DNA from 2 places in the Streptomyces sp. NPDC088923 genome. Region 1 is predicted to be linked to the other one. Evidence: predicted binding sites of a transcription regulator. Region 1 holds the regulator's gene; the other holds the start of a gene.
What was found. Region 1 encodes HspR, which represses chaperone genes until heat shock. Its sites were predicted from a motif close to TTGAGNNNNNNNNNCTCAA; they were not measured.
Positions count from the first base shown of each region.

Region 2: a site for HspR is predicted at 3,057-3,075, ahead of lon (endopeptidase La). Genes of this name have one in related genera too.

Region 1 is NZ_JBIVIO010000001.1:351,111-365,477, reverse strand. It holds gene ACIP4O_RS01780 (pyridoxal phosphate-dependent aminotransferase) at 1,246-2,412, shown strand; gene ACIP4O_RS01775 (hypothetical protein) at 2,493-2,843, opposite strand; gene ACIP4O_RS01770 (prevent-host-death family protein) at 2,840-3,325, opposite strand; gene ACIP4O_RS01765 (hypothetical protein) at 3,803-5,275, shown strand; gene ACIP4O_RS01760 (YbjN domain-containing protein) at 5,370-5,903, opposite strand; gene clpB (ATP-dependent chaperone ClpB) at 6,087-8,714, opposite strand; gene ACIP4O_RS01750 (pyridoxamine 5'-phosphate oxidase family protein) at 8,952-9,356, shown strand; gene ACIP4O_RS01745 ((2Fe-2S)-binding protein) at 9,618-9,941, opposite strand; gene ACIP4O_RS01740 (helix-turn-helix transcriptional regulator) at 10,577-11,557, shown strand; gene ACIP4O_RS01735 (heat shock protein transcriptional repressor HspR) at 11,870-12,331, opposite strand; gene dnaJ (molecular chaperone DnaJ) at 12,334-13,542, opposite strand; gene grpE (nucleotide exchange factor GrpE) at 13,692-14,367, opposite strand, start outside.
Region 2 is NZ_JBIVIO010000002.1:541,611-555,977, forward strand. It holds gene ACIP4O_RS13630 (hypothetical protein) at 1-481, opposite strand, end outside; gene ACIP4O_RS13635 (ABC transporter ATP-binding protein) at 478-1,314, opposite strand; gene ACIP4O_RS13640 (zf-HC2 domain-containing protein) at 1,345-2,364, opposite strand; gene ACIP4O_RS13645 (RNA polymerase sigma factor) at 2,361-2,930, opposite strand; gene lon (endopeptidase La) at 3,098-5,512, shown strand; gene ACIP4O_RS13655 (lysozyme) at 5,579-6,412, opposite strand; gene ACIP4O_RS13660 (MarR family winged helix-turn-helix transcriptional regulator) at 6,631-7,056, shown strand; gene ACIP4O_RS13665 (hypothetical protein) at 7,074-7,916, opposite strand; gene ACIP4O_RS13670 (nitrate- and nitrite sensing domain-containing protein) at 8,328-11,819, shown strand; gene ACIP4O_RS13675 (roadblock/LC7 domain-containing protein) at 11,816-12,400, shown strand; gene ACIP4O_RS13680 (DUF742 domain-containing protein) at 12,397-12,804, shown strand; gene ACIP4O_RS13685 (GTP-binding protein) at 12,785-13,456, shown strand; gene ACIP4O_RS13690 (styrene monooxygenase/indole monooxygenase family protein) at 13,589-14,367, shown strand, end outside.

The DNA of each region.
Region 1 (14,367 bases):
CTCCGGCGGTACGGTCCGGAACCACCCCCGCCGCGGCTCCACCCCGTCCCCCTCCAGGCCCAGGCCGCGTCCCCGCGTGGTTCTCCCGGCGGACATCCGTCCCCCACGCGTCGTCGTTCCCGTGACGGAGCGCTCGGCCGCGCACACGAGACCGGGGCCCCACGAGTCTCCTCGTGGGGCCCCGGGCCGTCGGCGGATCAGACTGCCCCGTGTCAGTTGCCTCCGCCGCCCCCGCAGGAGGAGCCACCCCCGCAGGAAGAACCACCCCCGCCGCAGGAGGACGAGCTCCCGCCGCAGGAAGAACCGCCGCCTCCGCAGGAGGAATTCCCCCCGCAGGAGGACGTGCTCCCTCCCGAGTCGTGGTGGCCGTGTCCCCCGTGGTGGTGACCCGACCCACCCGAGGAGGAGCCGCCATCGGCCCACCAGCTCTGCCCGGGGTCCTGCGCCAGCGCGATGCCCGCGGCCGAACCCTCCTCGCGCGCCCCTCCCGCCGCACCGCGTCCCCGCGCCGGACGCCGCGCCTTGAGCGGCCTCTTGGCACGGGCCCTGCCCGACCTGGCCTCCAGCAGGACCACCAGCGCGACGATCGCCACCGCGACCACCACCCACACGAACACCTTCATCCCGCGTCCCCCTTCTCCGTCGCCTTCGCCGCCCGCGCCCGGCACCCCGGCCCCGCGGACGACGTACTCCCTCCGGCTCGTGGCCGTCCGGCCCCGCCCCGCTCAGTCGCCCCCGCCGCCTCCGCAGGAGGACCCACCCCCGCAGGAGGACCCGCCTCCGCAGGAGTGCCCGCCGCAGGAATGACCACCGGAGTGGTGTCCCCCTCCCGAGTCGGACGAGCCGGAGGAGTCCCCGCCCACCCACCAGCTCCCCGAGTCGCCCCCGGAGGACGAGCGCGAGCCGCGCCCGTACCCCCGCGAGGACGAGCGTCCCCCGCCCCCGCCGACCGTGCCCCGTACCGCCGTCACGATCCGCACGACGATCAGCACCGCCACAAGCCCGAAAACGCCGAGAACCGCGACCGTCACCGCCATGCCTGCCCCCTTGTGTCCCGTCCCGCGCCGCCCGGCCGGCGGCCCCCGTTCCTTCGTCGCAGCGGAATTGCCCGGTGGGCCACTCGCTCAAAGCACGCTTGAGCAAGACCAGAGCTTCGGTGCAGGAGGACCGGCCCAGCGGGCGGGAATGCCAGGATGGCGCCAGAAGCAAGGACGGACAGGACACCCGACTGAGGACGGTGGGGACATGGCCGGCAGGCCGCTGCTGAACCGCAGGCTGGAGGGGCTCGGGACGACGATCTTCGCGGAGATGTCGGCCCTGGCGACGGAGACGGGCGCAATCAACCTGGGCCAGGGTTTCCCGGACACGGACGGCCCGGAGTCGGTCCGCGAGGCGGCCGTACGGGCACTGCGCGAAGGGCGCGGCAACCAGTACCCGCCCGGCCCCGGCGTCCCCGAACTCCGCGAGGCGATCGCCGACCACCAACGACGCTTCTACGGAATCGGCCTGGACCCCGACACCGAAGTGCTCGTCACAGCGGGCGCGACCGAGGCGATCGCCGCGACCATGCTCGCGCTCCTGGAACCCAGCGACGAGGTCATCGCCTTCGAGCCGTATTACGACTCCTACGCCGCCTGCGTCGCGATGGCCGGCGCGAAGCGCGTTCCGCTCACGCTGCGCGCCCCGTCCTTCCGCCCGGATCTGGACGAGCTGCGCGCGAAGATCACCCCGAGGACCCGCCTGCTCCTCCTGAACACCCCCCACAACCCCACGGGGACGGTCCTCACGCCCGAGGAACTGAGCGCCCTCGCCGCCCTCGCCATCGAACACGACCTGCTGGTCGTCACGGACGAGGTCTACGAGCACCTCGTCTTCGAGGGCGCACACCACCCGATCGCGGCGCTCCCCGGCATGCGCGAGCGCACGGTCTCGATCTCCTCCGCGGGCAAGACCTTCTCCTTCACGGGCTGGAAGGTCGGCTGGGCGACAGCGAGCCCGTCCCTGATCGCCGCCGTCCGGACGGCGAAGCAGTACCTGACCTTCGTGAGCGCCGGCCCCCTCCAGTACGCGATCGCGGAGGCCCTCCGCCTCCCGGACACCTACTTCGACGGCTTCCGTGAGGACCTGCGCCGCAAGCGCGACCTCCTCGCCGACGGCCTCCGCACCGCGGGCTTCGAGGTCTACACCCCCCAGGGCACCTACTTCGTCACCACCGACATCACCCCCTTCGGCGAGAAGGACGCCTACGCCTTCTGCCGAGCCCTCCCCGCCCGCTGCGGCGTCGTCGCCGTCCCGAACTCCGTCTTCTACGACGACCGGCAGGCCGGAAGCACCCAGGTCCGCTTCACCTTCTGCAAGCGGAAGGGGGTGTTGGAAGAGGCGGTTACCCGCCTCACGCGGTTGGCGGGCTGACAGGGGGCACGAAAAGAGCGCCGCCGGTTCGCTTCGGAGTCCGGGACCTGCTCAAGCCCCGCTCCCGAAGCGACCACGGTTCACTCGGTGTCTTTAGGATGTCGCGGGGAGGCGTACACGAGGATCACGGTGGAAGTCTCCGGGCTGACCAGGTAGCGCACTCGACCACCGCTGGTGACCTCGTACTCCCACTGGTCCAGGTCGGAGCCCTTCCACACTTTGGTGGCGTGCCTGCCGCGCAACTGATGCTGGCGATTCCAGTTGGACCGGGTCAGGGGGTCACCTCGGAGAGCATCCAGGCAGCGGTGCGCGCTCGGCAGGGCCACGCGACACAGTTCCTCCCAGCCCGTCACCGCCTCCGTGGTCCCGAAGACGACGTTCCACCCGCCCAGGGGCGGAACGCTGACCCGATCCCCTTTCTTCGGACTCACTTACGCACCTCGACCGGGCCGAGATCATCCCCGTCGAGCGGACGCGCCGACTCCCTGAGCTGGTCGGGATCGGCATTGATGCGAGCCGTGGCACGCCAGGAGACGATCGCGCGGTGCACGGCCTCTCCCGCCCCCAGTTCAGCGGCGTCCGACAGCGCTTCAAGAAGCTCGACGGTGAAGGCCCGAACCTCTTCCGCATTCAGGTGCCGCGCCCAGGGGAACACCTCGGGCAGTGCGAGGAGGAGCGCCCTGGCACCGTCGTCCTGCTTCATCAGTGCGAGGAAGAGCCGCGAAGCGGTGGTCAGGTTCTCCTCTGCACCCTCCGCGCGCACAGCCGTGGTCAAGAGCATGTCCGGTGCGTCCCGATGCGTGACCCGAAGCCGCCCCAAGGCAGCAGCCCTGGCCGCGACAGCCTTGGGATTGCGGGAGAGGTCGGTGAAGGAGACGGATTCCGTTTCTGCTTCCAGACGTGCGGTAGACATAATCAGAGCTTACTCAGATCACGATCTGATTGCAAGGCAGGGCTGTCCGGCTTTCGATGCGCTCACCTTCACCTTCCGCAAGAGGGACGACGTCCTTCAGGAGGCCACTGACCGATTGCGCGGCCTCGCCGTTTGAGCAGACCCGCTCATCCGGTGGAGGCCGGTCCGCTCTCCGGCTTCCCGAAGGGAGGCGGCTGCGGAGGCCGGGCCCCTCAGGGCCGCCGCGCCTTCCTCCCAGCGTGCCCGGACGGCATCGGTCCCGTGGAGTAGCTGCCGGTGGAGTAGCTGCCGGTCGGCCCGGCTCAAGGACGTGAGGGGCCCGCCTTTCGCGAGCGCGCGGAGGTGCTTCAGGAGGCGGTGGGGCGGCTCAAGCGACTCGCGCACGGAACCGCACTGCGCCACCCGATCGGGGGGCTTGGGCGGTGAAAACGGCTTGTCAGGGCTGGGCGAGGGCTTGGCCCCTGCACAGTGCACGATGTGAGCGAACTCCTGGAGCCCGGCGGCGGACGGACGGAACCGAAGGGCACGGGCGCGAGCGGAGGCCCGCCCGGGGTGCGAGACCCGCGCCGCGGCCGGAGGGCCTCCGGCCGCCCGTCATCGGCCGGGCAGAGCGGCCCGTCCTCGGCGGGGCACGGCGGCCCGGCGGCGGCCGGGCCCGGCCGTCCGTCATCCGCCGCGCACGGCGGCCCCTCCTCGCCCGGGCGCAGCCGCCCGTCCTCGCCCGTGCACGTGCGGCCGTCGTCGGCCGGTGCCCGCCACCTCGTCGTCCCGCCGCAGTCCGGGCGCCCCCCGCATCCCGCGGCCGGGCTCGCCCTGCCTCCCTCGCTCCGGCGTGCCGCGCCCGCGCTCGTCGGGTTTCTCGCGATCCGGCTCGCGGGGAGCCTGCTCGTCCTGCTCGGGTGTCTGCTGTTCGGCGGTTCCCCGTACGAGCGGCTGCTGCGGCCCTGGGACGCGCAGTGGTACGAGCACATCGCCACCTACGGCTACGGCTTCGCCCGGCACGGCAGGCAGCCCGGCCTCCACTACCGCGACATCGCCTTCTTCCCGCTCTACCCGGGGCTCGTCCGCTCGCTGCGCCTGCTCCTCCCGTTCTCCGTCCCCGTGCTCGCGCTCGCCGTCTCCTGGGGCTCCGCGCTGCTCGCCGCCTGGGGCATCCACGCGGTCGTCGAGCGACTGCGCGACCGTCGCACCGCGACGCTGGTCGTGCTCCTCTGGGCGCTGCTGCCGCACGCGGTCGTGCTCTCCGTGCCGTACAGCGAGTCGCTGCTCACCGCCTGCGCGGCCTGGGGGCTGTGGGCGCTGCTCAACGGGCGGTGGGTGTGGGCGGGGACGTGCGCCGCGCTCGCCGGGCTCGCGCGCCCGAACGGCGCCGCCCTCGCCGCCGCCGTGATCCTCGCCGGGCTGTGGCTCGCCTGGACGACCCGTGCGCTCCCCGCGCCCCGCGTCCTCGCGGGCATGGCGCTCGCGCCGCTGGGCTGGTTCGGGTACGTGCTGTACGTGGGCTGGGAGCGGGGCGACGTGTTCGGCGGGTACTTCGCGGTGCAACGCGACTGGGGCTCGACCTTCGACTTCGGGCTCGCGATGCTGCGTTACACCGACCACATCGAGATCGGCGTGAACCGTCCCGAGCGGATCGTCGCCGTCCTGCTCGTCTCGGGGGCGCTGCTGCTCTTCGTCGCGCTGCTCACCGAGGAGCGGCGCCCCTTGCCCGGGGCGCTGCTCGTGTACACGGGGGTGCTGCTCCTCATCGCGGTGGGCGGCTCCGCCTACCTGAGCTGCAAGCCACGCTTCCTGCTGCCGGCCTTCCCGCTGCTCATCCCGCTCGCGGACCGCCTCGTGGCGGCGCTGGCGGCCCGGCCGGGGCGCACGCGGGTCCTCCTCGCTTCCCTGGCCGGGCCTGCCCTGCTGTACGGGGCCTACCTCGTCTCGGCGGCGCCGACGGCACTGTGACCACCGACGACGCCCTGCGCGCGAACGGCGCTATGACCGCCGAAGGCGCTGTGACGGCAGGCTGCCCCGCGGAGGCTCAGGGCTCCGGAGCCGCTCAGGCCTCGTCGTCGCCCGGCTTCTCCTCGCCGCCCTCGGCGATGTCCTGCTCCAGGCCGAGCTGTTCGACGAGCCAGCGGTCGAACTCGATCGCGGCGCGCACCCAGCTGACCGTCGAGGAGACGAAGTGCTCCAGGCTCACGCCCGTACCGATGAGCATCTGCGCCTCGCCGATGAGGCGGACCGAGCCGTCGTCGTGGGTGTGCGTGTAGACCTTCGGCCACAGGGTGCGGCGGTTCCAGTCGTCGATGGCTTCGAGGAGCTGGGGCTTCTCCTCGATGCGGTGCTCGCGGTCGTAGAACGTCCGCACCGAGAACACCTGCTGCTCGTTCTCGCCGCGGAACATGAAGTACGTGCGGAATTCCTCCCACGGGGCGGCGAGGTCGCCCTCGTCGTCCACGACGTACTTCAGCTCCATCTGTTCGAGGAGCTGCTTCACCAAATCCTGGTCGGGGACGACGGGGCCCGCCGGTCCTTGGGGCTCTGGCTGGTTGCCCCCGAAGTTCGGAATGGAGGACGGGTCGATGCTCACCGTGTATTTCCCTTCGTACGGATGGGGGCCATCCTCCCCCATGTGCGGTGTGGGCTGGCAAGCCCTCGCCCCGTGGGCGGGGCGCGGGCGGGGAGCGCTTTGCCGGGGAGCGGTCCACCACCCGGGTGCCCGCCGGGTCCCCGGCCAGTCGCCGGGGACCACACCTTCGCCTCGCCTCGCAGGTCAGAGCGTTTTCGCCGGGCCCTCCTGCTCGCGCGCCGCCGCCTCGGTCACCGGCCCCACGAGGAGTTCGTCGCCGAAGCGCTCGACGCGGACCGTGTCGCCGTCCTCGATCTCGCCCGCGAGGATCGCCCGGGCGAGCCGGTCACCGATCGCGGTCTGGATGAGGCGGCGCAGCGGGCGCGCCCCGTACGCCGGGTCGTTGCCCTCGGAGGCGAGCCAGGCGAGGGCCTCGGGGGTGATGTCGAGGCTGAGCCTGCGCTCGGTGAGCCGCTTCGCGAGCCGGTCCACCTGGAGCCGCGCGATGTGCGCCAGCTCGTCGGCGTCGAGCGCGGAGAAGACGACGACGTCGTCCAGGCGGTTGAGGAACTCGGGCTTGAAGGAGGCCCGGACAACTTCGAGGACCTGTTCCCGCTTCTGCGCCTCGGGGGTCAGCGGGTCCACGAGGAACTGGCTGCCGAGGTTCGAGGTGAGGACGAGGATCGTGTTGCGGAAATCGACCGTGCGGCCCTGACCGTCGGTGAGGCGGCCGTCGTCGAGCACCTGGAGAAGGACGTCGAAGACCTCCGGGTGGGCCTTCTCGACCTCGTCGAGCAGGACGACGCTGTACGGGCGGCGGCGCACCGCCTCGGTGAGCTGCCCGCCCTCCTCGTACCCGACGTATCCGGGCGGGGCGCCGACGAGCCGCGCGACGGAGTGCTTCTCGCCGTACTCGCTCATGTCGATGCGGACCATGGCCCGCTCGTCGTCGAACAGGAAGTCGGCGAGTGCCTTGGCCAGCTCGGTCTTGCCGACCCCGGTGGGGCCGAGGAAGAGGAACGAGCCCGTGGGCCGGTCGGGGTCGGCGATCCCGGCGCGCGTCCTGCGCACCGCGTCGGACACGGCGGCGACGGCCTCCTTCTGCCCGATGAGCCGCCGCCCCAGCTCCTCCTCCATGCGCAGCAGCTTGCGCGTCTCGCCCTCCAGGAGGCGCCCGGCGGGGATGCCGGTCCAGGAGCCGACGACGTCCGCGATGTCGTCGGGGCCGACCTCCTCCTTGACCATCGTGTCCCTGGCGGCCTCCTCCTCGGCGCGGCTCGCCTCCTCCAAGTCCCGCTCCAGGGAGGGGATCTCGCCGTAGAGCAGCTGGGACGCGGTGTCGAAGTCTCCGTCGCGCTGCGCCCGCTCGGCCTGTCCGCGCAGTTCGTCGAGCTTCTCCTTCAGCTCACCGACGCGGTTGAGGGAGCGCTTCTCCTTCTCCCAGCGCGCTGTGAGCCCGCGCAGCTCCTCCTCGCGGTCGGCGAGGTCCTTGTGGAGCTTCTCCAGGCGCTGCACGGAGGCCGGGTCGGTCTCGGTGCGCAGTGCCAGCTCCTCCATGCGGAGCCGGTCCACGGCACGCTGGAGTTCGTCGATCTCGACGGGCGAGGAGTCGATCTCCATGCGCAGCCGGGACGCGGCCTCGTCGACGAGGTCGATCGCCTTGTCGGGCAGGAAGCGCGCGGTGATGTACCGGTCCGAGAGGGTCGCCGCGGCGACGAGGGCGCTGTCGTTGATCTGGACCTTGTGGTGGGCCTCGTACCGGCCCTTGAGGCCGCGCAGGATCGCGATCGTGTCCTCGACGGTGGGCTCGGCGACGAGGACCTGCTGGAAACGGCGCTCCAGGGCCGGGTCCTTCTCGATCCGCTCGCGGTACTCGTCGAGCGTCGTCGCGCCGACCATGCGCAGCTCGCCGCGCGCGAGCATCGGCTTGAGCATGTTCCCCGCGTCCATCGCGGAGTCGCCGCCCGCGCCCGCGCCGACGACGGTGTGCAGTTCGTCGATGAAGGTGATGACCTGTCCGTCGCTCTCCTTGATCTCGTTGAGGACGGTCTTGAGGCGTTCCTCGAACTCGCCGCGGTACTTGGCGCCCGCGAGCATCGCGCCGAGGTCGAGCGAGACGAGCCGCTTGTCCTTGAGCGACTCGGGCACGTCCCCCTTGACGATGCGCTGGGCGAGGCCCTCGACGACGGCGGTCTTGCCGACGCCGGGCTCACCGATGAGCACCGGGTTGTTCTTCGTGCGGCGTGAGAGGACCTGGACGACCCGGCGGATCTCCTGGTCCCTGCCGATCACGGGGTCGAGCCGGCCCTCGCGGGCCGCCTCGGTGAAATCGGTGCCGAACTTCTCCAGGGCCTTGTACTGCCCCTCGGGATCGGGAGTGGTCACCCGGCGTCCTCCCCTGGCCTTCTGAAACGCTTCCTGAAGCTTCTGTGCACTGGCGCCCTGCCCCGCCAGCACCTCACCCGCCTGGCCGCCCCTGGCGGCGATGCCGAGGAGCAGGTGCTCCGTCGACAGGTACTCGTCCCCGAGTTCCTTCGCGCGACTCCCGGCGTCCTGTACGGCGGCGAGCGTCTCACGGTCGGGCTGTGGGGGCGCGACCGTGGAGCCCGAGACGCTGGGCAGCGCGCCGAGCAGGCGCTCCGCCGCGGCCCGTACCGCCGACTGGTCCGCGCCGACGGCGGCCAGCAGGTCCGTCACGTTCTCGTTGTCCTGGCCCGCGAGGAGCGCGAGCAGCAGGTGGGCGGGCGTCAGATCAGGGTGTCCCCCGGCCACGGCCCGCTCCCCGGCCGCCTGGATCGCCTCCCGGCTCCTGTTCGTCAGTTCCACGTCCACCGCGCATGTCCTCCTTGCCACGACCGATCCGGCCGCGGACTCCACCTCGTCCGCGCAGCCGGGACAACTCCTCGATGACTCCTACAGCCTCGATGAAGTTGAGTCTATTCCACTCAAGGAAGTGGAGCGAGCAATCTTCGAGCACTCTTTCGAGGGAATCGGACACCGCTACGGGCGACGGAGGCGGGCCGCGCGGGTCGGTACGGCGGTCCGCGCGCCCGCCGCTACTCTCCCCCCATGCCCGTCCCGCTCACCGCTCCGCCCGCCTCCTACCTGGCCTTCTGGCGCGAGCGTCACGTCTGCACGATCACCACGCTCCGCCCCGACGGCACCCCGCACGTCGTCGCGGTCGGTGCCACGCTGGACCACGCCGCGGGACTCGCCCGCGTCACCACCAACCGCAACAGCCGCAAGGCCCGCAACGTACTCGCCGCGGGCCCCGAAGGCGCGCCGGTCGCCGTCTGCCAGGCCGAGGGCCCGCGCTGGGCCACGCTGGAGGGCAGGGCGCGGCTGCTCACCGCGGAGGAGGCGATCGAGGAGGCGGTACGGCGCTACGCGGAGCGCTACGGACGCACCCCGGCCCCCAACCCCGAGCGCTCCGTCATCGAGATCACCCTCACGCGCCTTCTCGGCAACGCCTGAGCGGCGCGGGGAGTTCACGGGGCGGCCCGCCGAAGCGTGCCGCGACAGCGGGAATCCCGCAGGGGCCTGCCGCACCGGAACCCGGGAGCATTACGGGACCCGGGAGCCCACCGGAACCCGGAAGCCCCCGGAACGCGGCAGAGCCCGGAATCGCACACGCCTCCGGACGCGCAAAGGGCAGCGGCGCCGCCGGGTTCAGGTCCTCGGCGGCGCCGCTGCTGGGGGAAAGCGCCTGGCGATCTGTTTCAACGGGGGAATCGCTCAGGCACTGCGGGGGGTGACGTAGGAGTCCGACCAGTCGGCGACCTGCTGGTGGTCGCGCTGGTCGAGGTTGACGAAAAGCATGCCGTAACGCACCGCGCACCGTACGGGCTGCGGGGCACCACGAGGCCGGCGAAGACAGCGGTACGCCCGTACGTCCTCGGCCCCGTCCCGCACGACGACGATCGGTTCGCCGAAGAGCGTGACCATCAGCGAGTCGCCGTCGTGGGGGATCGCCGTGACGAGATCGATGAAGTGCCAGCCGGAGCGATAGGCGGTGGCCATCTCACGCCGGAAGGTGTGGTCGTCGGGCGGGGTCGTCATGCCTGGACCGTGCCCCAGGAGGGCTCGCCGGCGGCGGCACCCGACTGGTTCGGCTCATTGGCGGGAACGACGCCCCAGGACGGCTCACCCGCCGGAGCGACACCCCACGAAGGCTCACCGACCGGGACAACACCCCAAGAAGGCTCACCGGCCGGAGCGACACCCCAGGAAGGCTCGCCCGCGGGGACGACTCCCCACGAAGGCTCACCCTTCTTGGCGGTCGCGGAGACGACACCCCAGGAAGGCTCACCGGCGGGGGCCACACCCCACGAAGGCTCACCGACCGGGACAACACCCCAGGAAGGCTCACCGGCGGGAGCGACACCCCAGGAAGGCTCTCCCTGCACAGAGGCCGGGACCACGCCCCAAGAGGGCTCCCCCGGGCGGGCGGAGGCACTCACGGACCCCGACGGCTGGCTTCCCCACGACGGCTCACCCAGAGCCACCGCACCAATGGCGAGAGCCGCCATCGCGGAAACGCAGAGCGTACGAAGCTTCACGGACATGATGGGCTCCCACCTCTGTGATTGGTATGTGAACGACCCCCGCCCTGCAACGATGGCCCAGGCAGGGCGCTTTCACTAGGAAACCCATGCATCATGTTCCTGTATTACATGAGCCTGAGGGGGGGACATATGCGGAGGAGGCCCCTCGAAAAGTCTCATTCCCATCCCCAGGAGCCGCTCTGCGTCACCGGTCGTGAGCTGTACGCCGCCGCGCTGCGCTCCGGACGCCTCAAACGCGAGGAACTCGCCGACGCCCCTTGCGTTCTCGACCTCGGGCTGCTGGCGCCCGATCCGGCGGAGCCGGCGACGCTGCTCCCCGTCCAGCCGTCGACCGCGCTCGGGAGGCTGCTCCAGCCGCTGGAGAACCGCATCCTGCACAACCGCAAGGCGGCGATCGCACTCACCGAGACCCTGGAGCCCTTCATGGCTCTGAGCGGGCACGATCCGGCCAGTCAGGCGGTCACCGTGCTCGACGGGCTCGACCGCATCAACTCCACGCTCGACCAGACCGTCACCGAGTGCCGCGAGGAGTTGCTCACCCTCCAGCCGGGCAGCGGACGCGCCCCCTACCTCCTCGAGGACGCGCTGCGGCGCGTGGAACCGTTCTTCGGCACCGGCGTCCGGATGCGGACCCTCTATCACCACACGGCCCGTCACCATCCCTCCACACTCGCCTACGTGGAGAGGACGATGCCGGAGGGCATCGAGTTCCGCACGATGGAGCAGCTTCCCGAACGGCTCATCATCGTGGACCGGCAGGCGGCGTTCATCCCCATCAGTGATGACCGCAAGATCGCCCTCAAGATCGAGCACCCGGGTCTCGTCGGGTACCTCGCGGGCGTCTTCTACCAGTTCTGGAGCCTCGCGCGCCCCTGGTCCGAGGCGACCCCGGCGCCCGTGCCGAGCGGCATCACGAGCACCCAGCTCTCCATCGCCCGCCTGCTCGTCGAGGGCCACGTCGACGAGGCCATAGCGCGCCGTCTCGGCATGAACGTCCGCACCTGCCGTGCCCACATCGCCAAACTCGCCACCACCCTCGGCAGCGGCAGCCGCGCCCAACTCGGCTACCTGATCGCCCAGACCGGGCTCCTGGACACGGCGGAGAGCTGAAGGCGGGGGCGGTACGGGTCACAGGCCCGGAGCGCCCACGGCGGTACAGGTCACGCGCCCCGCGCCCAGGAGGACTCGCGACGGTACGGGCCTGGGGGCTCCACTCACACCGCACGGGCCCAGGGCTCCGCGCACCACCGCACGGGCCCGGGACCTCACGCACCACCGCACCTACCCGGGCCCCCATGCCGACAGAGCGGCGCCTCCACACCGACGAGGCCGGCGTCCCGCGCAGGCAAGAGGGCGGCGCCCCCGCGCGAGGCTCACCCCGCCCGTACGGCACCGCCCGGCCAGGCCCCGCGGGGCCGCCCGTCACTCCCCCGCGCCCTGCCCCCGCTTGTTCTTCGGGCGCCACACCACGAGCGCGCTCGCCTGCTGCACCTCCTGGTACGGGACGAGGTCACGCCGGTACGAGGCGTGCACCTGCGCCTCGCGCTGCCGCATCGTCGCCGCGGCCCCGTCGAGCGCCGCGCTCAGCTCGGCGATGCGCTGCTCCATCGCGCTGACCTGCGTCTGCAACTCGATGATCCGCTTGATACCGGCCAGGTTCACGCCCTCGTCCTGCGACAACTGCTGCACCTGGCGCAGGAGCTGGATGTCGCGGGCCGAGTAGCGGCGCCCCCGGCCCGCCGCGCGGTCCGGGGAGACCAGGCCGAGCCGGTCGTACTGACGCAGTGTCTGGGGATGGAGCCCGGAGAGCTGAGCGGCGACCGAAATGACGTACACCGGTGTCTCGTCGGTCAGCTCGTACGGGTTCCTGCCTCGCCCTTCCATGGTCATGCTCCCTTCGCCGCCTCGAACAACGCCGCCCGCGGGTCCTCCCCGGCACTCGCGTCGCGGTAGGACTCCAGGGCCTCCCTGGCCCGGTCGTCGAGGTGCGCGGGCACCGCGACCTCCACGGTCACCAGGAGGTCCCCGCGCGTACCGTCCTTGCGGACCGCGCCCTTGCCGCGGGCGCGCATCGTCCGGCCGTTGGGGGTACCCGCCGGGAGTTTGAGGGTGACGGGCGGGCCGCCGAGCGTCGGCACCCGCACCGTGCCGCCGAGCGCCGCCTCGCTGAAGGTCACGGGCACGGTGACCGTGAGGTTGTCGCCCTTGCGGGCGAAGACCGGGTGCTCCTTGACGTGCACCGCCACGTAGAGGTCACCGGCCGGGCCGCCGCGCTCACCCGGGGCGCCCTTGCCGCGCAGCCGGATGCGCTGCCCGTCCTGGACGCCCGCCGGGATGCGCACCTGGATCGAGCGCGCCGACTTCGCGCGCCCGCTGCCCTTGCACACCTCGCAGGGGTCCTGCGCGATGAGCCCGCGCCCCTTGCAGTCCACGCACGGGTCGGTGAGCGAGAAACCGCCGCTGCCCCCGCGCGAGACCTGCCCCGTGCCCACGCAGGTCGGGCAGACGCGCGGGGTGCCGTTCTTGTCGCCCGTGCCCGAGCACGCCTTGCACGGCTCCTGGCTGGACATGCGCAGCGGGACCGTCGCCCCGTCCACCGCCTCGGTGAAGGTGAGTGTCACCTCGGACTCGATGTCCTGGCCTCGCCGGGCGCGGTTGCGCGTCGCGCCGCCCTGTGTCCCCGCCCCCGCCGTACCGCCGCCGCGGTTGAAGAGCCCGCCGAAGACGTCGCCGAGGCCGCCGCCGAAGCCGCCGCCCCCGCTGCCGCCCGGGCCGCCCCCGAAGAGGTCGCCCAGGTCGAAGTTGAAATTGCCGCCCGCACCACCGGCGCCCGCGCCGCCCGGGCGGAAGCCGCCGCCCGCGAAGAGGGCGCGCGCCTCGTCGTACTCCTTGCGCTTCTTCGGGTCACCGAGGACGTCGTGCGCCTCGGAGATCTCCTTGAAGCGGGCCTCCGCCGTGGTGTTGCCCTTGTTGGCGTCCGGGTGGTTCTCGCGGGCGAGCTTGCGGTACGCCTTCTTGATCTCCGCCTCGGTGGCGTCCTTCGGCACGCCGAGGACCTTGTAGTAGTCCTTCTCGATGAAGTCCTTCGTGCTCATCCCCGACGTCCCTCCTTCCGTGGCGGCGCGGGCCCCGGGCCACGGCCCCACGCGGCCCGCCCGGCCATCTCCTGTTGTACCGGGCCCACCCGGTGGTACCGGCTCGCCCGGCCGGATCATACGGTCCGGCCGGGCGACTCCCGCTGTGCTCAGCCCTTATCGGGGCCGTCCTTCTCCTCGTCCGCCGAAGCGGCCTTCTCCTCCTCGGCCGAGGCGGAGGCCGCCTGCTCCTTGGCGGGGGCGGCCGCGCCCGGCTGGGGCTCGGCGACCGCGACCCGCGCGGGGCGGATCGTGCGCTCGCCGAAGCGATACCCCGGCTGGAGGATCGCGACGCACGTCGTCTCGGTGACGTCCGGGGCGTAGGAGTGCATGAGCGCCTCGTGGATCGTCGGGTCGAAGGGCTCGCCCTCCTCGCCGAACTGCTCCAGGCCCATCTTGGCGGTGATGGACTCCAGCGAGTCGGCGACCGACTTGAAGCCGCCCGTCAGCTCCTCGTGCTCCCGCGCCCGGCCGATGTCGTCGAGCACGGGCAGGACCTCGCTCAGGAGGTTCGCGACCGCGAGCTCCTTCACGGCGACCCGGTCGCGCTCGACCCGGCGGCGGTAGTTCTGGTACTCGGCCTGGAGCCGCTGGAGGTCCGCGGTGCGCTCGCCGAGCGCGGTGCGCACCTGGTCCAGCTGGGCCGTCAGACCGGCCTGCTGAGCGTCCCCGCCCGGGGCGGGCCGCTCCTGCTCGGAGCGGTCCTCCTCGGCGGCGTCGGGGGCGGCGCCGTCGGAGACGTCAGCGGGCTCGTTCTTCTCGTCGAAGCCCCCTGCGGTCTCCTCG
Region 2 (14,367 bases), on a different contig from region 1:
GCGTGGCGGCGCAGATGCCGGCGGCGTCGGCGGGGACGAGCAGGAGTCGCGCGCCGTGGACGCCGCCGCCGAGCGAGGTCGCCCACGTCGCGGCGTACGCGAGGAGCAGGAGGAGGAGGTACGCGGCGACGGTCCACACGAGGGCGGGCAGCGCCGCGACGGCGATCTGTCGCGTGCGCGGGCGCACCATCGTCGCGCGCAGCGCCTCGATCCCCGCCGCGCGGTCCCTGCCGCCCGACCAGCAGCCGGCCGCGAGGGCGAGCGGGAGGCCGATCTGCGCGGCCGCGAGGTGCGTGAACTCGGCGGTCTGCGCCCACACGCCGAGCCACGAGAAGAGCGTCGTGCCGAGCATCAGGGCGAGGACGAGGCCCGTGACGGCGCCCGTGAGAGGGCCCGGGCCGCGCCGCAGTTCGGTCGCGAAGGGCCCGCGTACCGCCACCGGCCGTACCGCGAGGGGCCGTGTCCGTGTCGCTGTCGTCACGCGCCCGCCCCCCAGCCCGGGTTCTCGCGGTGCGCGCGCAGCGCCGCCGTGTAGCCGCGCTCCGTCTCGCTCCCGCCGCCGCTCCACTCCTCGGGCGCCCCGGCGCCGAGCCGGGCGAGGTCGGCGGGGGTCGTACGGAGCACGAGGCGGCCCTCCTCCAGGAGCGTCACCTCGGTGCACGCCTGCGCGACGTCCTCGACGAGGTGCGTCGAGACGAGCACCGTCGTCTCGCGCCCGACCTCGCGCAGCAGCGCGCGGAAGTCGACGCGCTGCTCGGGGTCGAGACCGGCCGTCGGCTCGTCGAGGAGGAGGAGCCTGGGATCGTTGACGAGCGCCTGCGCGATCCCGGCGCGCCGCACCATGCCGCCGGACAGCTCGCGCAGCCGTGAGTCGCCCCGCGCGCCGAGCCCGGTGCGTGTGAGCGCCCGCTCGACGGCCGCGGGCACGTCGTCGGCCGGGACCTCCTTGAGCCACGCGACGTACGCGAGGAACTCGCGCACCGTGAAGCTCCGGTAGTACCCGAACTCCTGCGGCAGATAACCGAGCAGCCGCCGTGCCTCCGTGCGGCCCCGCGCGCTCGCCAGGTCGTGGCCGTGCAGCCGCACGCGCCCCGCGCCGGGCCGCGTGACCGTCGCGAGGACCCGCACGAGCGAGGACTTGCCCGCGCCGTTGGGCCCGAGCAGCCCGTGCACGCCGGGACCGAGCGAGAGGCTCAGCCCGTCGAGGGCGGTGCGGCGGCGGTAACGAACGGTCAGCTCCTCGACTTCAAGGGTCGGGTGCGCGGGCGGGGGCGGCGGGGGAGGAGTCGGGAGGAAGGGGGCGCGCGAGGACATGGGGCTCCAGGGTGTGCGAGGCGGCAGAGGTCAGGTGCGGTGGTAGTGCTCACGGCGGGTGAGGACCGCGAGCGCGGCGAGCACGGCGACGAGCAGCCAGGCGAAGCGCGCGGCGGGCTCGCCCGTGACGAGCGCGATCCGCGCGGGCAGGCCCTGCCAGCCGCCGCCCCCGCCGCCGGGCAGCAGGAGCGCCGCGCCCCAGCCGGCCGCGGCGGCGGCAGCGGCGCCGCCCGGCCCGAGCACGGGCCCCGCGCCGAGCGCGACGAGCGTCAGCGCGAGCGCGGGCAGCAACCAGGCGGCGGCACCGGGGCCTTCGGGCACCCGGGGCAGCAGCGCCCCGGCGGTGGCGAGCAGGGGCACGCTCACGGCGCACACGACGGCCGCGCGCAGCAGGAAGAGCCGCAGTCCGCCGCGCGGGCTGGCGAGGGCGATCTCGTGCGCGGGATCGGCGCCGGGACCGTAGGCGAGCGCGACCCCGGCGAGCGGCAGCAGGGGCGCGCAGGCGACGAGCAGCACTCGCGCGCCCGGGTTCCCGGCCCCGCGCCCGAGCAGCAGGCACAGCGCGGGTACGAGGACGAGCGCGAGCCACCACCCGGGGCGCAGGACGGCGAGGAGGGCGGCGAACGGGGGGCGGAGGCGGGGGCGGTACGGGGCCGGGAGCCGGCCGGGGCGCCGGGTGCGGGGGCGCGCGGAGAGGCCGTGGGAGGTGCCCCGGCGCCGCGCGAACCGCCCCCCGGCGGTCCGCGCGGGCGGCGGGGCGGCGGGGGCCGCGGGCTCGGAAGCCGCGCGGGGGCTCGGGGCCTCGCGCGAGGTGGCCGCTCCCGGTCGTGCGTCGGTCGTCTCGCGGGCGACGGCCGCGAGGAGTCCGGCGCGTACGGCGGCGAGCGCGGGGCCCGCCTCCGTCCGGCGGACCTCGGCGGAGACGAGCGCGGCGCACGCGCCGCACGTCTCGACGTGGGTTTCGAGGGCGCTCGCCGCGGGTTCGGGCAGGGTGCCGTGCGCGTAGCGCGCGGCGTGGGCGGCGCCGGGGTGGCGGGGCGCTGGGGTCATGGGGTGCCTCCCGGGTGGCCGGGGCGGGTGGTGAGGGCGGTGCGCAGCCGGTGGCGGGCGCGCAGCGCGCGGGATTTGACGGTGCCTTCGGGGATGCCGAGGAGGCGGGCGGTCTCGCGGGTGCTGAGCCCGTCCACGACGGTCATCCGCAGCACCTCGCCGAGTTCGGCGGGCAGCCTGCCGAGCGCCTCGCCCGCGTCCCCGTACGCGAGCCCGGACAGGACGCGGTCCTCGGCCGAGGGGGCGGGCGGCACGGGCTCGGCGAGGGGACGTTTCGCGCGCTCCTGACGGCGCAGCGCGTCGGCGAGGCGGCGGCTCGCGAGGGTCCACAGCCAGCCGCCCGTCTCGGCGCCGCGGTGGCGCGCGGCCGAGCGCCACACGGTCAGGAAGGTGTCCTGGAGGATCTCGCCCACGAGTTCCTTGTCGGGGCAGCGCCGCGCGAGCCGCGCGTGGAGCCAGCCGGAGTGGCGGTCGTAGAGCGCGGCGAGCGCGTCGGCGTCGCCCGCCGCCACGGCGCGCAGCAGCGCGGCGTCCTCACCTGCCCCGGTGGGGCGTTCACGTCTCACACCCCCTCTATCGCCGGGCAGCGGCACCGTGGTTCACGATCAGCGGTACGAATTTCGTACGAGTCCTGCTCCGGGTGATCGCTGTGGGCGAACAGGGAAGCGGGAACACCAGAGCTTCTTTGGACATTGAGTCGGTACAGCTCAACTTGACTGCCGAAGGGGAGATCATGGCTCTGACGTCCGCACCGCTCACCCTGCCCGTGCTGCCGCTCGACGACGAGGTCGTCCTGCCCGGCATGGTCGTGCCGCTCGACCTCTCGGACGGCGAGGTGCGCGCCGCCGTGGAGGCCGCCCAGGCCGCCGCCCGCTCCGGCGGCTCCGGGGGCAAGCCGGAGGTGCTGCTCGTGCCGCGCGTCGACGGGGACCACGCCGCCACCGGCGTGCTCGGCACCGTCGAACAGGTCGGCAGACTCGCCGACGGCCACTCGGGGGCCCTCGTCCGGGGCCGGGCCCGTGTCCGCATCGGCGCGGGGACCACGGGACCGGGCGCCGCGCTGTGGGTCGAGGGGACCCGTGTCCAGGAGACCGTGCCCGAGCCGCTGCCCGGCGCGGTGGCCGAACTCGTCACCGAGTACAAGGCGCTCGCGACCGAGTGGCTCAAGAAGCGCGGCGCCTGGCAGGTCGTGGACCGCGTCCAGCAGATCGACGACGTGGCCGCGCTCGCCGACAACTCCGGGTACTCGCCGTTCCTCACCACCGCCCAGAAGACCGAACTCCTGGAGACCGCCGACCCGGTCGCGCGCCTGAAGCTCGCCACGCTCCAGCTTCGCGAGCATCTGGCCGAGCAGGAGATCGCTGAGACGATCGCCAAGGACGTCCAGGACGGCGTGGACAAGCAGCAGCGCGAATTCCTGCTGCGCCGTCAGCTCGACGCGGTCCGCAAGGAACTGCGCGAGCTGAGCGGCGAGGACGGCGAGGACGAGAGCGACGACTACCGCGCCCGCGTCGAGGCCGCCGACCTGCCCGAGAAGGTCCGCGAGGCCGCCCTCAAGGAGGTCGAGAAGCTGGAGCGCGCGAGCGACCAGAGCCCCGAGGGCGCGTGGATTCGCACGTGGCTCGACACGGTCCTCGACCTCCCGTGGAACGAGCGCTCCGAGGACGCGTACGACATCCGCGGCGCCCGCGCGGTGCTCGACGCGGAGCACGCGGGCCTGGACGACGTCAAGGACCGCATCACCGAGTACCTCGCCGTGCGCAAGCGCCGCTCGGACCGCGGCCTCGGCGTCGTCGGCGGCAGGCGCGGCGGCGCGGTCCTCGCGCTGGTGGGCCCGCCCGGCGTCGGAAAAACCTCGCTCGGCGAATCGGTCGCGCACGCGATGGGCCGCTCCTTCGTCCGCGTCGCGCTCGGCGGCGTACGGGACGAGGCGGAGATCAGGGGCCACCGGCGCACGTACGTGGGCGCGCAGGCCGGCCGGATCGTGCGCGCCATCAAGGAGGCCGGGTCGATGAACCCGGTCGTCCTGCTCGACGAGATCGACAAGGTCGGCTCCGACTTCAGGGGCGACCCGGCGGCGGCCCTGCTCGAAGTCCTCGACCCGGCGCAGAACCACACCTTCCGCGACCACTACCTGGAGGTCGAACTCGACCTCAGCGACGTCGTCTTCCTCGCCACGGCGAACGTCCTGGAGTCGATCCCCGAGGCGCTCCTGGACCGCATGGAGCTGGTCCGCCTCGACGGCTACACCGAGGACGAGAAGGTCGTCATCGCGCGGGACCACCTGCTCCCGCGTCAGCGCGAGCGGGCCGGGCTCACCGAGGACGAGCTGACGGTGGACGAGAGCGCCCTGCGCAAGCTCGCGGGCGAGTACACCCGCGAGGCGGGCGTACGGAACCTGGAGCGGGCCCTCGCGCGGCTCCTGCGCAAGCTCGCGGCCCAGCACGAACTGGGCGAGCGGGAGCTGCCCCTCACGGTGACGGAGGCGGAGCTGCGCCCGCTGCTCGGGCGGCCCCACCACGTACCGGAGTCCGCGCAGGACCCCGCCGAGCGGCGCACGGCGGTGCCGGGGGTCGCGACCGGGCTCGCGGTGACGGGCGCGGGCGGCGACGTCCTGTACGTCGAGGCCTCGCTCGCCGACCCGGAGACGGGCGGCGCGGGGCTGACGCTGACCGGTCAGCTCGGCGACGTCATGAAGGAGTCCGCGCGGATCGCGCTCTCGTTCCTGCGCTCGCACGGCGCGGAGCTGGAGCTGCCCGTGGGCGACCTCAAGGAGCGGGGCGTGCACATCCACTTCCCGGCCGGGGCGGTCCCGAAGGACGGGCCGAGCGCGGGCATCACGATGACGACGGCGCTCGCCTCGCTCCTGAGCGGGCGCCAGGTGCGGCCCGAGGTCGCCATGACGGGGGAGGTCTCGCTCACCGGGCGGGTGCTGCCGATCGGCGGGCTCAAGCAGAAGCTGCTCGCCGCCCAGCGCGCCGGGATCACGACCGTCGTGATCCCCAAGCGGAACGAGCCCGACCTCGACGACGTCCCCGCCGAGATCCTCGCGAAGCTGGAGGTCCACCCGGTCACCGACGTCCGCCAGGTCCTGGAGCTGGCGCTCGCCCCCGCGGGCGCGGGGGAGCGGGAGGCGGTGGCCGCCTGACGGGGCGACCGGCCCCCGGGGGCCGGTGGCCGGGACCCGCGCGGTCCCGGCCACCGGCGTGCGGGCTCAGCCGTTGGCGAGGGCCTTGACGCGGTCCAGGGCGCCGTTGAACTTGTTGTGGTCGCCCACCGTCGGGCCCGTCGAGGTGTACTGCCACATCGTGTAGAAGCCCCAGCCGGCCGGCAGGGTCCCCACCGAGGAGGCGTAGCGGGCCACCCAGAGCGGGTTCGTGGAGCCGAAGGCGGCGGAGTTGCCCGTGCAGCTCTGCCACCAGCTCGTCGCCGTGTAGATCACGACGTCGCGCCCGGTGCGGGCCTTGTAGGTGTTGGCGAAGTCCTTGATCCAGCTCACCATCGCGGAGGCGGACTTGCCGTAGCACTGGGCGCCGTACGGGTTCCACTCGATGTCGAGGACGCCGGGCAGGGTCTTGCCGTCCTTCGACCAGCCGCCGCCGTGGTCCACGAAGTAGTTGGCCTGCGCGGCGCCGCTCGTCGTGTCGGGGGTCGCGAAGTGGTACGCGCCCCGGATCATGCCGACGTTGTAGGAGCCGTTGTACTGCTGGGCGAAGGACGGGTTGGTGTAGTACGTCCCTTCGGTGGCTTTGGAGTACGCCCACTTGACGCCGCTGTTCCACAGCGCGCTCCAGTTGACGTTCCCCTGGTAGCTCGCGACGTCGACGCCCTCGGTCTGGGCGGCGCGGGTGTCGCGGGGGAGGCCGCCGACCCCGTCGTGGGCGGCGACGCCCATGCCGAGGTAGGCGCTGCCGCGCTCGGGTACGGAGGGCTCGTCGGCGGCCTGGGCGGCCACCGGCAGGGCGAGGAGGAGGGACAGGGCTGCGAGGAGAGGTCCGGCCGCTCTGAAACGAGAGCGACGGGATGATCGGATCGTATGCACGGACATAGCGTGCCTCCGAGAGGTCCGGCTTGTGGGGAACCTGACGATATGTGCCGCGGCCGGGTCGGGCGCCGTGGCCATGTCAAAACGGAAGCTACGCGAGTAGAGCCGGGGCGGGGTAGGGCACCTTTTGGCCGTCACTGGTCCAGTCCTGGGAAATACTGGACACGCTGCGGTTTCACCCCCGAGAGAGGGCTGTTTTTCAGCCGCCAGGAACGGACGCCATGACCGAGAACGCCTTTCTCGCCCTGGAGCGCGAACTGAGCCTCCTCCTGCGCCGGGCGAGGGCCACGTCGACCGAACTCGCGGGCGAGGTCCACCCGGGCCTGGAGTCGGCCGCGTACAGCTTCCTCGTCCGCCTGGAGAGCGGCGGGCCCCAGCGCGCCACGGATCTCGCGGCGTACTTCGGCGTCGGCAAAGCGACCGTCAGCCGCCAGATCCGCGCCCTCGAACGCCTCGGCCTCGTCACCCGCGCCCCCGACCCCGACGACGGCCGGGCCAGCCTCGTACGTCTCACCCCCGAGGGTGAGGCCCGCTTCCGCCAAGTGCGCGAACGCCGCCGCGCCGGCTACGTCGAGGCGATGTCCGGCTGGCCCCCCGGCGAGGTCGCCGAACTGGCCCGCCTGCTGCACCGCCTGAACGGGTTGTGAGCCCGACCCCCGCCGCGCTACCTCCCCCCGCCCCCCACCTCCGCCAGGATCACGCTCGCGTCGTCGTGCCGCTTCCCCCGCTTCTCGGCACCCTCGGGGGAGCGTTCCAGGCGGCGGACCTCGGCGAGGAGGGCGCGGGGGCCGCGGTTGCGCAGGAGGGTCGCGAGGGCGGTCCAGTCGCCCTGGTGGAAGCGCTCGGTCCAGCGGGTCGCGCCGTCGCTGAGGGCGATGAGGCAGTGCAGCCCCGCCAGGGGCGTCTCGCCGGTCAGGGCGCGCGCGGCGACGTCCGGGTCCGCCGCCGCCGTGAAGAAGCCGCCCTCGGCGTTGCGCAGGGACTCCACCGCGCGCACGTACGCGGCCCGCGCCGCCTCGCGCTCCCCCTCCGCCGCCTCCCGCATCGCCGCGCGCTCCGCGGCGAGCGGCAGGTGGTCGAGGCGGTCGTCGAGCACGGCCCGCACCGCCCCGTCCTGCCCCACGAGCAGCAGCACCGAGTCCGACAGGACCAGGTGTTCGGCCCGGTCGCCGTCCCAGCGGGCCAGCACCACGGTGGCCTGCGGGGTGCGGGGGTGAGAAAGGTCACAGGTCGCCCGATGGAGTTCCGCCGTGCGCCGGATGGACGCGGCGAGGATCTCGCGCAGTGTCAGGTCGGGTCGCGAAACGGACAGTTCGTTGAGGGCGCCCCCGAGTCGTGACACGTACCAGGGCACGCTGTGTGTGCACCCCGTCGCTCCTTCGGGTGGTGTGACCCCGTCAAGAAGGACGAGGCAACCGCCCTGTCCGGAAGCGGGAAGCGATACACAGGTGAAGTCCTCGTCGGCCCGGTCGCTCCCGCCGGGCTCGGTGACCAGTTCGGCGCGCATCACGACAGTCTGCGCGAGCCCTTCACAGAGGCCCCTTCAGGCCCCGTCACGGGTGAATTCCCGCTGGTCAGGGCCTGATTTGCGGCGGAATGATCAGTTCCGTGACGGTGGCGGCGCGGTATCTTGCCAAAGCCCGCCGTGCGCGTCCAACCGGCGCACCACGCACGCCGCCATCCGGGGAATGGGAAACTTGCTCCCCAACTCCCCGGGGCGGTTCACTCCTTCGGGTGGCGGGGCAGGCGATGCGCGCGGCCGCCTCCCGAAGGCACTGGAATGGTCGCGAACGCAACGCGGGGGCGCCTGCACTGACAACCCGTCACCCAGGCGCAGGGGCAGGACGAGTCAGGAATGTGAGCACCGGTGCAGAAAACGCGGCCTCGGGGCAAGGGCGGAGCACGGAGCGAGGAGGAGGTGGCCACGGCGCGGGACCAGCCGATTCCCGGTCAGTTCGCGGGGCGGGAGCCCACACGCCCCGGCGAGGACGAGCCGGGCTCCGCCGCGGACCAGCCGGGCTCCGCTCCGGACCAGCGGACCCTTCCCCGGGACCAGCCGGCCCCCGGCCAGGGCGCGCAGGGCGGCCAGGGCGCACCGGACTCCGCCCCCACCACCCCCGCGCTCCGCATCCCGGGACCCCGGCAGCCCGAGGGCTCCGTGCCCCCGCCCGCACCGCCCGCCGGGCGTCGTAAGCGCGTCCGCTCCCGTCTCGTGATCGCCGTCGCCGTGGTCGCCGCGGCCGTCGCGGTCGCCGGTGCCCCCGCCCTCGCCGACGCCACCGACCGGGTGCACGAGGCGCAGCGGCTCGTGGACGACGCGGGCGTCGCGCAGCAGTCCACCGCGCTCGCCCAGGCCCTCGCCGACGAGCGCGACGAGGTCAGTGCCTACATCGCCGCGGGCCGCCCGCACGGCGACGGCCTCAGCGAACAGCGCAGCGCCCGCGTCGATCGGGGGGTGCAGGAGCTGGAGGCCGCCGACATCCCGAAGGGGCTGCGCGACCAGCTCGACGCGATCAGCGGCGTACGGCGGCAGGCGCTCACGGGCAAGGGCACGGCACTGGCCGCGCACACCTCGTACAGCCGGATCATCGACCACCTGCACGCCCGCGTCGCCCTGCTCGCCGACGCGCTCCCGAAGGACGCCGCCGAGGCCCCGCACGCGCTCGTCGACCTGGACACCGCGGTGACCGAGGCGGGCGCGGTACGGGGGCTGCTCCTCGCGGCGCTCGCCGTGCCCCGGCCCACCGGCACCGAGACCCGCGTCGACCCCCTGACGGGCATCGCCACCACCGTCCCCGTCTCCGACCCGGCGGGCGACCGGCAGCGCGAAGCGCTCAGCCGCGCGGCCCACGAGGCGCAGATCCGCTCCGAGGCCGCGCTCGCCACCTTCCGCGCCACCGCGCGCGAGGCCGACCTCTCCGCGTACACCACCACCGTCACCGGCGCCGACGTCAACAACGCCGAGAAGTACCTCGCCCGGCTCACCGACGAACCCGAGTTCTCCGACGAGGACTTGGGCCTCAAGACCTCCAAGGTCTCCGCAGCGCTCGGCGCCCGCATCGAGCTGATGCGCTCGGCGGACGCGGCGCTCGCCGTGGACCGCTCGCACCGCACCGAGGCGCTGCGCGACGACGAGGTGCGGTCCCTGGAGCTGCGCGTCGCGCTCGTCGGCGTCCTGCTGCTCGCCGCGGCGGGCGTGGGCATGGCCACCGCGCGCTCGCTGACCCGCCCGCTCGCCGCACTGCGCCTCGGCGCGAAACGCCTCGCGGACGCGGAGGACCCCGCGGCCGAGGAGCCGGTGCGCTTCACGGGCCGCAACGACGAGTTCGCCCAGGTCGTGCACTCCGTCAACGTCCTGCACGCGCACGCCTGTTCGCTCCACGAGCGGATCGGGACGCTGGAGGGCGACCGCAAGCACCTGATCGGGCAGCGGCAGTCCGTCGCCGCCGATCGCGACCGGCTCCGTGCCGAGCTGGCCGGGGTCCAGGAGCAGCTGGACCAGGCGAAGGGCTCGATCAACGGCACCTTCGTCAGCCTCGCGCTGCGCACCCTCGGCCTCGTCGAGCGCCAGCTCGGCGTCATCGAGAACCTGGAGGAGCGTGAGCAGGACCCCGACCGCCTCGCGACCCTCTTCAAGCTCGACCACCTCGCGACCGTCATGCGCCGCCACAGCGAGAACCTGCTCGTCCTCGCGGGCGCCGAGCACGGCGTGCAGAACCCGAACCCGGTCCCGCTCGTCGACGTGCTGCGCGCGGCGGTCAGCGAGATCGAGCGCTACGAGCGGGTCCGCATCGCCGCGCTGCCCCCGCACGCGCACATCGCGGGCTTCTGCGCCGACGACCTGAGCCACCTCGTCGCCGAACTCCTGGAGAACGCCACATCGTTCTCGCCGCCCGACGCGCAGGTCGAGGTCTCGGCGTGGCTCCTGGAGAACGGCGAGGTGATGCTCTCGGTGCAGGACGAGGGCATCGGCATGTCCGCCGCGCGCCTCGACGAGGTCAACGAACTCCTCACCTCCTTCCAGCCGGGCGACACCCTCAAGGAAGGGCAGGAGGGGCTCGGGCTCGGCCTCTACGTCGTCGCGCGCCTCGCCTCGCGGCACGGCATCAGGGTCCGGCTGCGCGAGCAGAAGCAGGGCGGCATCGCGGCCGTCGCGGTGCTGCCCCCACCGATACTCGCGACCCCGGCGGCCGGGGTCGTCACCCCCCACGCGGGCGGCCACCTCCCGGGCGCGGCTCCGGCGGTCGCTCTCCCCGGCTCCGAGGCCGAGGCCAACTCCAACGAACTCCCCGGCAGGGAGGTCGCGGAGCCGGTCGCGAACGGTACGGGCACGGGCCTCGCGAGTGCGGGCCAGGAGGCACCGGCCGCCGGTACGACGCAGGAGGCCCCCGCCCCCGGTGCGGACCGGGAAGGCTCCGCCGCCGGTACGGAGGCGCGGCACCCCGTCGCGGAGGGCCGCGTCACCCCCGCCGCCGCACCCGGCACGGACCCGCTCATCGAGGCGGCCGAGGCGAGCGTGGCCGCGGCCCGGAGCCCGCAGGGTGCGAAGCCCGCGGACGAGGTGCCCGCCGCCGAGGCGCCCCCCGCCGGGAGCGCCCCTGCGGAGGACACCCCCGCCGAGCACCCCGCGCCCCCCAAGCCCGCCGCCTCGGGCCCCGGTGTCGCTCCCGCCCCCACGGTCGAGCCGTCGAGCGAGACCACGATGCTCCTGCACCTCCCGCCCGCACCGGACGGCACCCGCCCGGCTCCGGGCGGCGAGAACGGCACGGGCACGGGCCACACCCCGCCCGCGCGGGACGACGCCCCCGTACCGGAACAGCCCTCCGCGAGCGCCGAGCAGCCCCCCGTACGGGACGGGCGTATCCCCGCCCCCGAGGCGGCGCCCCCCGCCCCGGAAGCGGCGGCCCCCGAGGAGCCGCCCGCCCCCGAGGAGCCGCCCGCTCCCGAAGGGCCGCCCGCCGCACCCGCACCCGCACCCCCCGCCTCCCCCTACGCCATAGGGCCGGACGCCCACGCGCGCATCCCGGACACCGCCGAGGCGGAGGCCGCCGCCGCGGAGCGGGTGGAGAGCTGGGACCGGGTCACCGAGAAGGGCCTGCCCAAGCGCACGCCGAAGATCTCGGCGCCCGCCCCCGCACCCCGAGCGGCCACCCCCGGCGTGGACGCCGAGGCCCTGCGCCGCAGGCTCGGCGGCTTCCACCAGGGGGCCACCCAGGGCCGCAAGGACGTGGAGGCCGCCCTCGCCGAGGAGACCGGGAGCCTGACCCCTCCCGGCGCCGAGGACGAGGAACCCGCCCGGCACGGCGCGCAGGCGCCCACCGGGAGCACCCGACCGCCCGCCGCCCCGACCACGGCGGACGCGCGTGAGGTATCAGCCGAGGGGGACTCAGCCGAGGAGGAACGCAGGTGACTGCGCCCGGCCGTACCACAGGTACGGCACGCACCGTCGACTCAACCACGCCGGGCGGCGACCGGACCGGTTACGGCCTCAGCAAAGAGGCCCGTAACCTCCAGTGGCTGCTCACCAACCTCGTCGAGGAGGTACCGGGGCTCCTCTCGGTCGCCGTCGTCTCCTCGGACGGACTGCTGCTGCTCTCCTCCGACCCCGCGCACCAGCGCGCCGCCGCCGAGACGGACCGTCCGCAGGGCCCGCGCGGCTCCAGCGCCGACCTCGCCACGATCGTCTCCGGGCTCGGCAGCCTGTGCGTGGGCGCCGCGCGGCTCATGGACGCGGGCGGCGTCAAACAGACCATGGTCGCGATGGCGGAGGGCGCGCTCTTCGTCATGGCGATCAGCGACGGCTCGCTCCTCGGGGTGCACGCCGCCGCCGACTGCGACATGAGCGTCGTCGCCTACCACATGGCCCTCTTCGTGGGCCGCGCCGGGCACGTCCTGACGCCCGAACTCCGCAGCGAACTGCGGCAGTCGATGGAGGGCGAGGCTCCCGGCGAGCGGCCGGGAGCGAGTACGGCGAAGGGAGCGGGCCAGTGAGCGAGCCCAAGAGTCCGAAGCTCCCGACGAGGGGAGCCGACCGCAAACCCTCGCGCGTGCGCCCGTACTCGCTCACCGGGGGCCGCACCCGTTTCGGGCACGTGCTGCTCGTCGAGACCTTCGTCGCCGCCCTCGAAGCGCCCCAGGAGCGCCCCGAGCTGGTCAACGGCGACCTGCGCACCAAGGTCATGCCGGAGATGCGCGCCATCGTCGAACTGTGCCGCAGGATGCGCACGGTGGCCGAGATCGCGGCGCTCCTGCGCATGCCGCTCGGGGTCGTCCGCGTGCTCCTCAGCGACCTCGCCGACCAGGGAAAGATCCGCGTCTACGGCACCGGGCAGCAGCCCGGCCAGCCCGACCGCGCACTGCTCGAAAGGGTGCTGAGTGGACTCCGCCGCCTCTGATCTCCTCGGCCGCCCCGGGCCCGCGTACGTGGGCACGCGTGCCCCGGCGCAAGCCCCCGCGCCCGGCGAGGAGGACCTCAAACCCTGGCAGCTGGACACGAGCCGGGCTCCCGCGTCGACGAAGATCGTGGTCGCGGGCGGCTTCGGCGTCGGCAAGACGACGCTCGTCGCCGCCGTCTCGGAGATCGTGCCGCTCCAGACCGAGGCCGTCATGACCCGCGCGAGCGAGGACACCGACGACCTCTCCGCGACCCCGGAGAAGTCGACGACGACGGTCGCGATGGACTTCGGGCGCATCACGCTCGACGACGACCTCGTGCTCTACCTCTTCGGTACGCCGGGCCAGCAGCGTTTCTGGTTCATGTGGGACGACATCGTGCGCGGCGCGGTCGGCGCCGTCGTGCTCGCCGACACCCGCAGGCTCGGCGACTGCTTCCCCGCGCTCGACTACTTCGAGAGCTGCGGACTGCCCTACGTCGTCGCCGTCAACCACTTCGACGGCTCGGAGCGGTTCGAGCCGGACGACGTGCGGGAGGCGCTGACGATCCCCGCGCACGTACCTGTGATGATCATGGATGCGCGGCGCAGGATACCGGTCGTCGAGACCCTGCTCGCGCTCGTCGCTCACGCGCTCGACGCCCTGCCCGAGTAGGCGGCGTGACGGTCTCCGTACGGGGGTAGGACGACCCGTACGGAGCCCGGGCCGGCGACGACGTCCCGTACACCCCGGGCGCCCCGCTTCGCGGCCCACGGACGCCCGCCCAGGCAAGGAGAACCGCAAGGCATGCGGAAGGTACTCATCGTGGGGGCCGGGCAGTCCGGTCTCCAGATCGCTCTCGGCCTCCAGTCCCACGGCTACGAGGTCACCCTCATGTCGAACCGCACGGCCGACGAGATCCGCTCCGGGCGGGTCATGTCGACGCAGTGCATGTTCCACACCGCGCTCCAGCACGAACGCGACCTGGAGCTGAACTTCTGGGAGAACCAGGCCCCGCGCATCGAGGGCCTCGGCGTCTCGGTCGCGGCCCCCGACTCCAGCCGCGCGGTCGACTGGGTGGGCAGGCTCGACGGCTTCGCGCAGTCCGTGGACCAGCGCGTGAAGATGGCCGGCTGGATGGAGACCTTCGCGCAGCGCGGCGGCCAGGTCGTCATCCACGGCGCGGCGGTCGGGGACCTCGACTACTTCTCGCGCACGTACGACCTCGTGCTCGTCGCGGCGGGCAAGGGCGAGCTGGTCTCCATGTTCGAGCGGGACGCCTCGCGCTCCGTCTTCGACGCCCCGCAGCGCGCGCTCGCCGTCGCCTACGTGCACGGGCTCGGGCCGCGCCCCGAGCACCCGGACTTCGACGCGGTGCGCTGCAACCTCGTGCCCGGCGTCGGCGAACTGTTCGTCATGCCGACCTTCACCAACACGGGCCGCGCCGACATCCTCTTCTTCGAGGGCGTCCCCGGCGGCCCGCTCGACGCCTTCAAGGGCGTCAAGGACCCCTCCGAGCACCTGGCGCTGACGCTGGAGCTGCTGGAGAAGTTCGTGCCGTGGGAGTACGCGCGCGCCACGAAGGT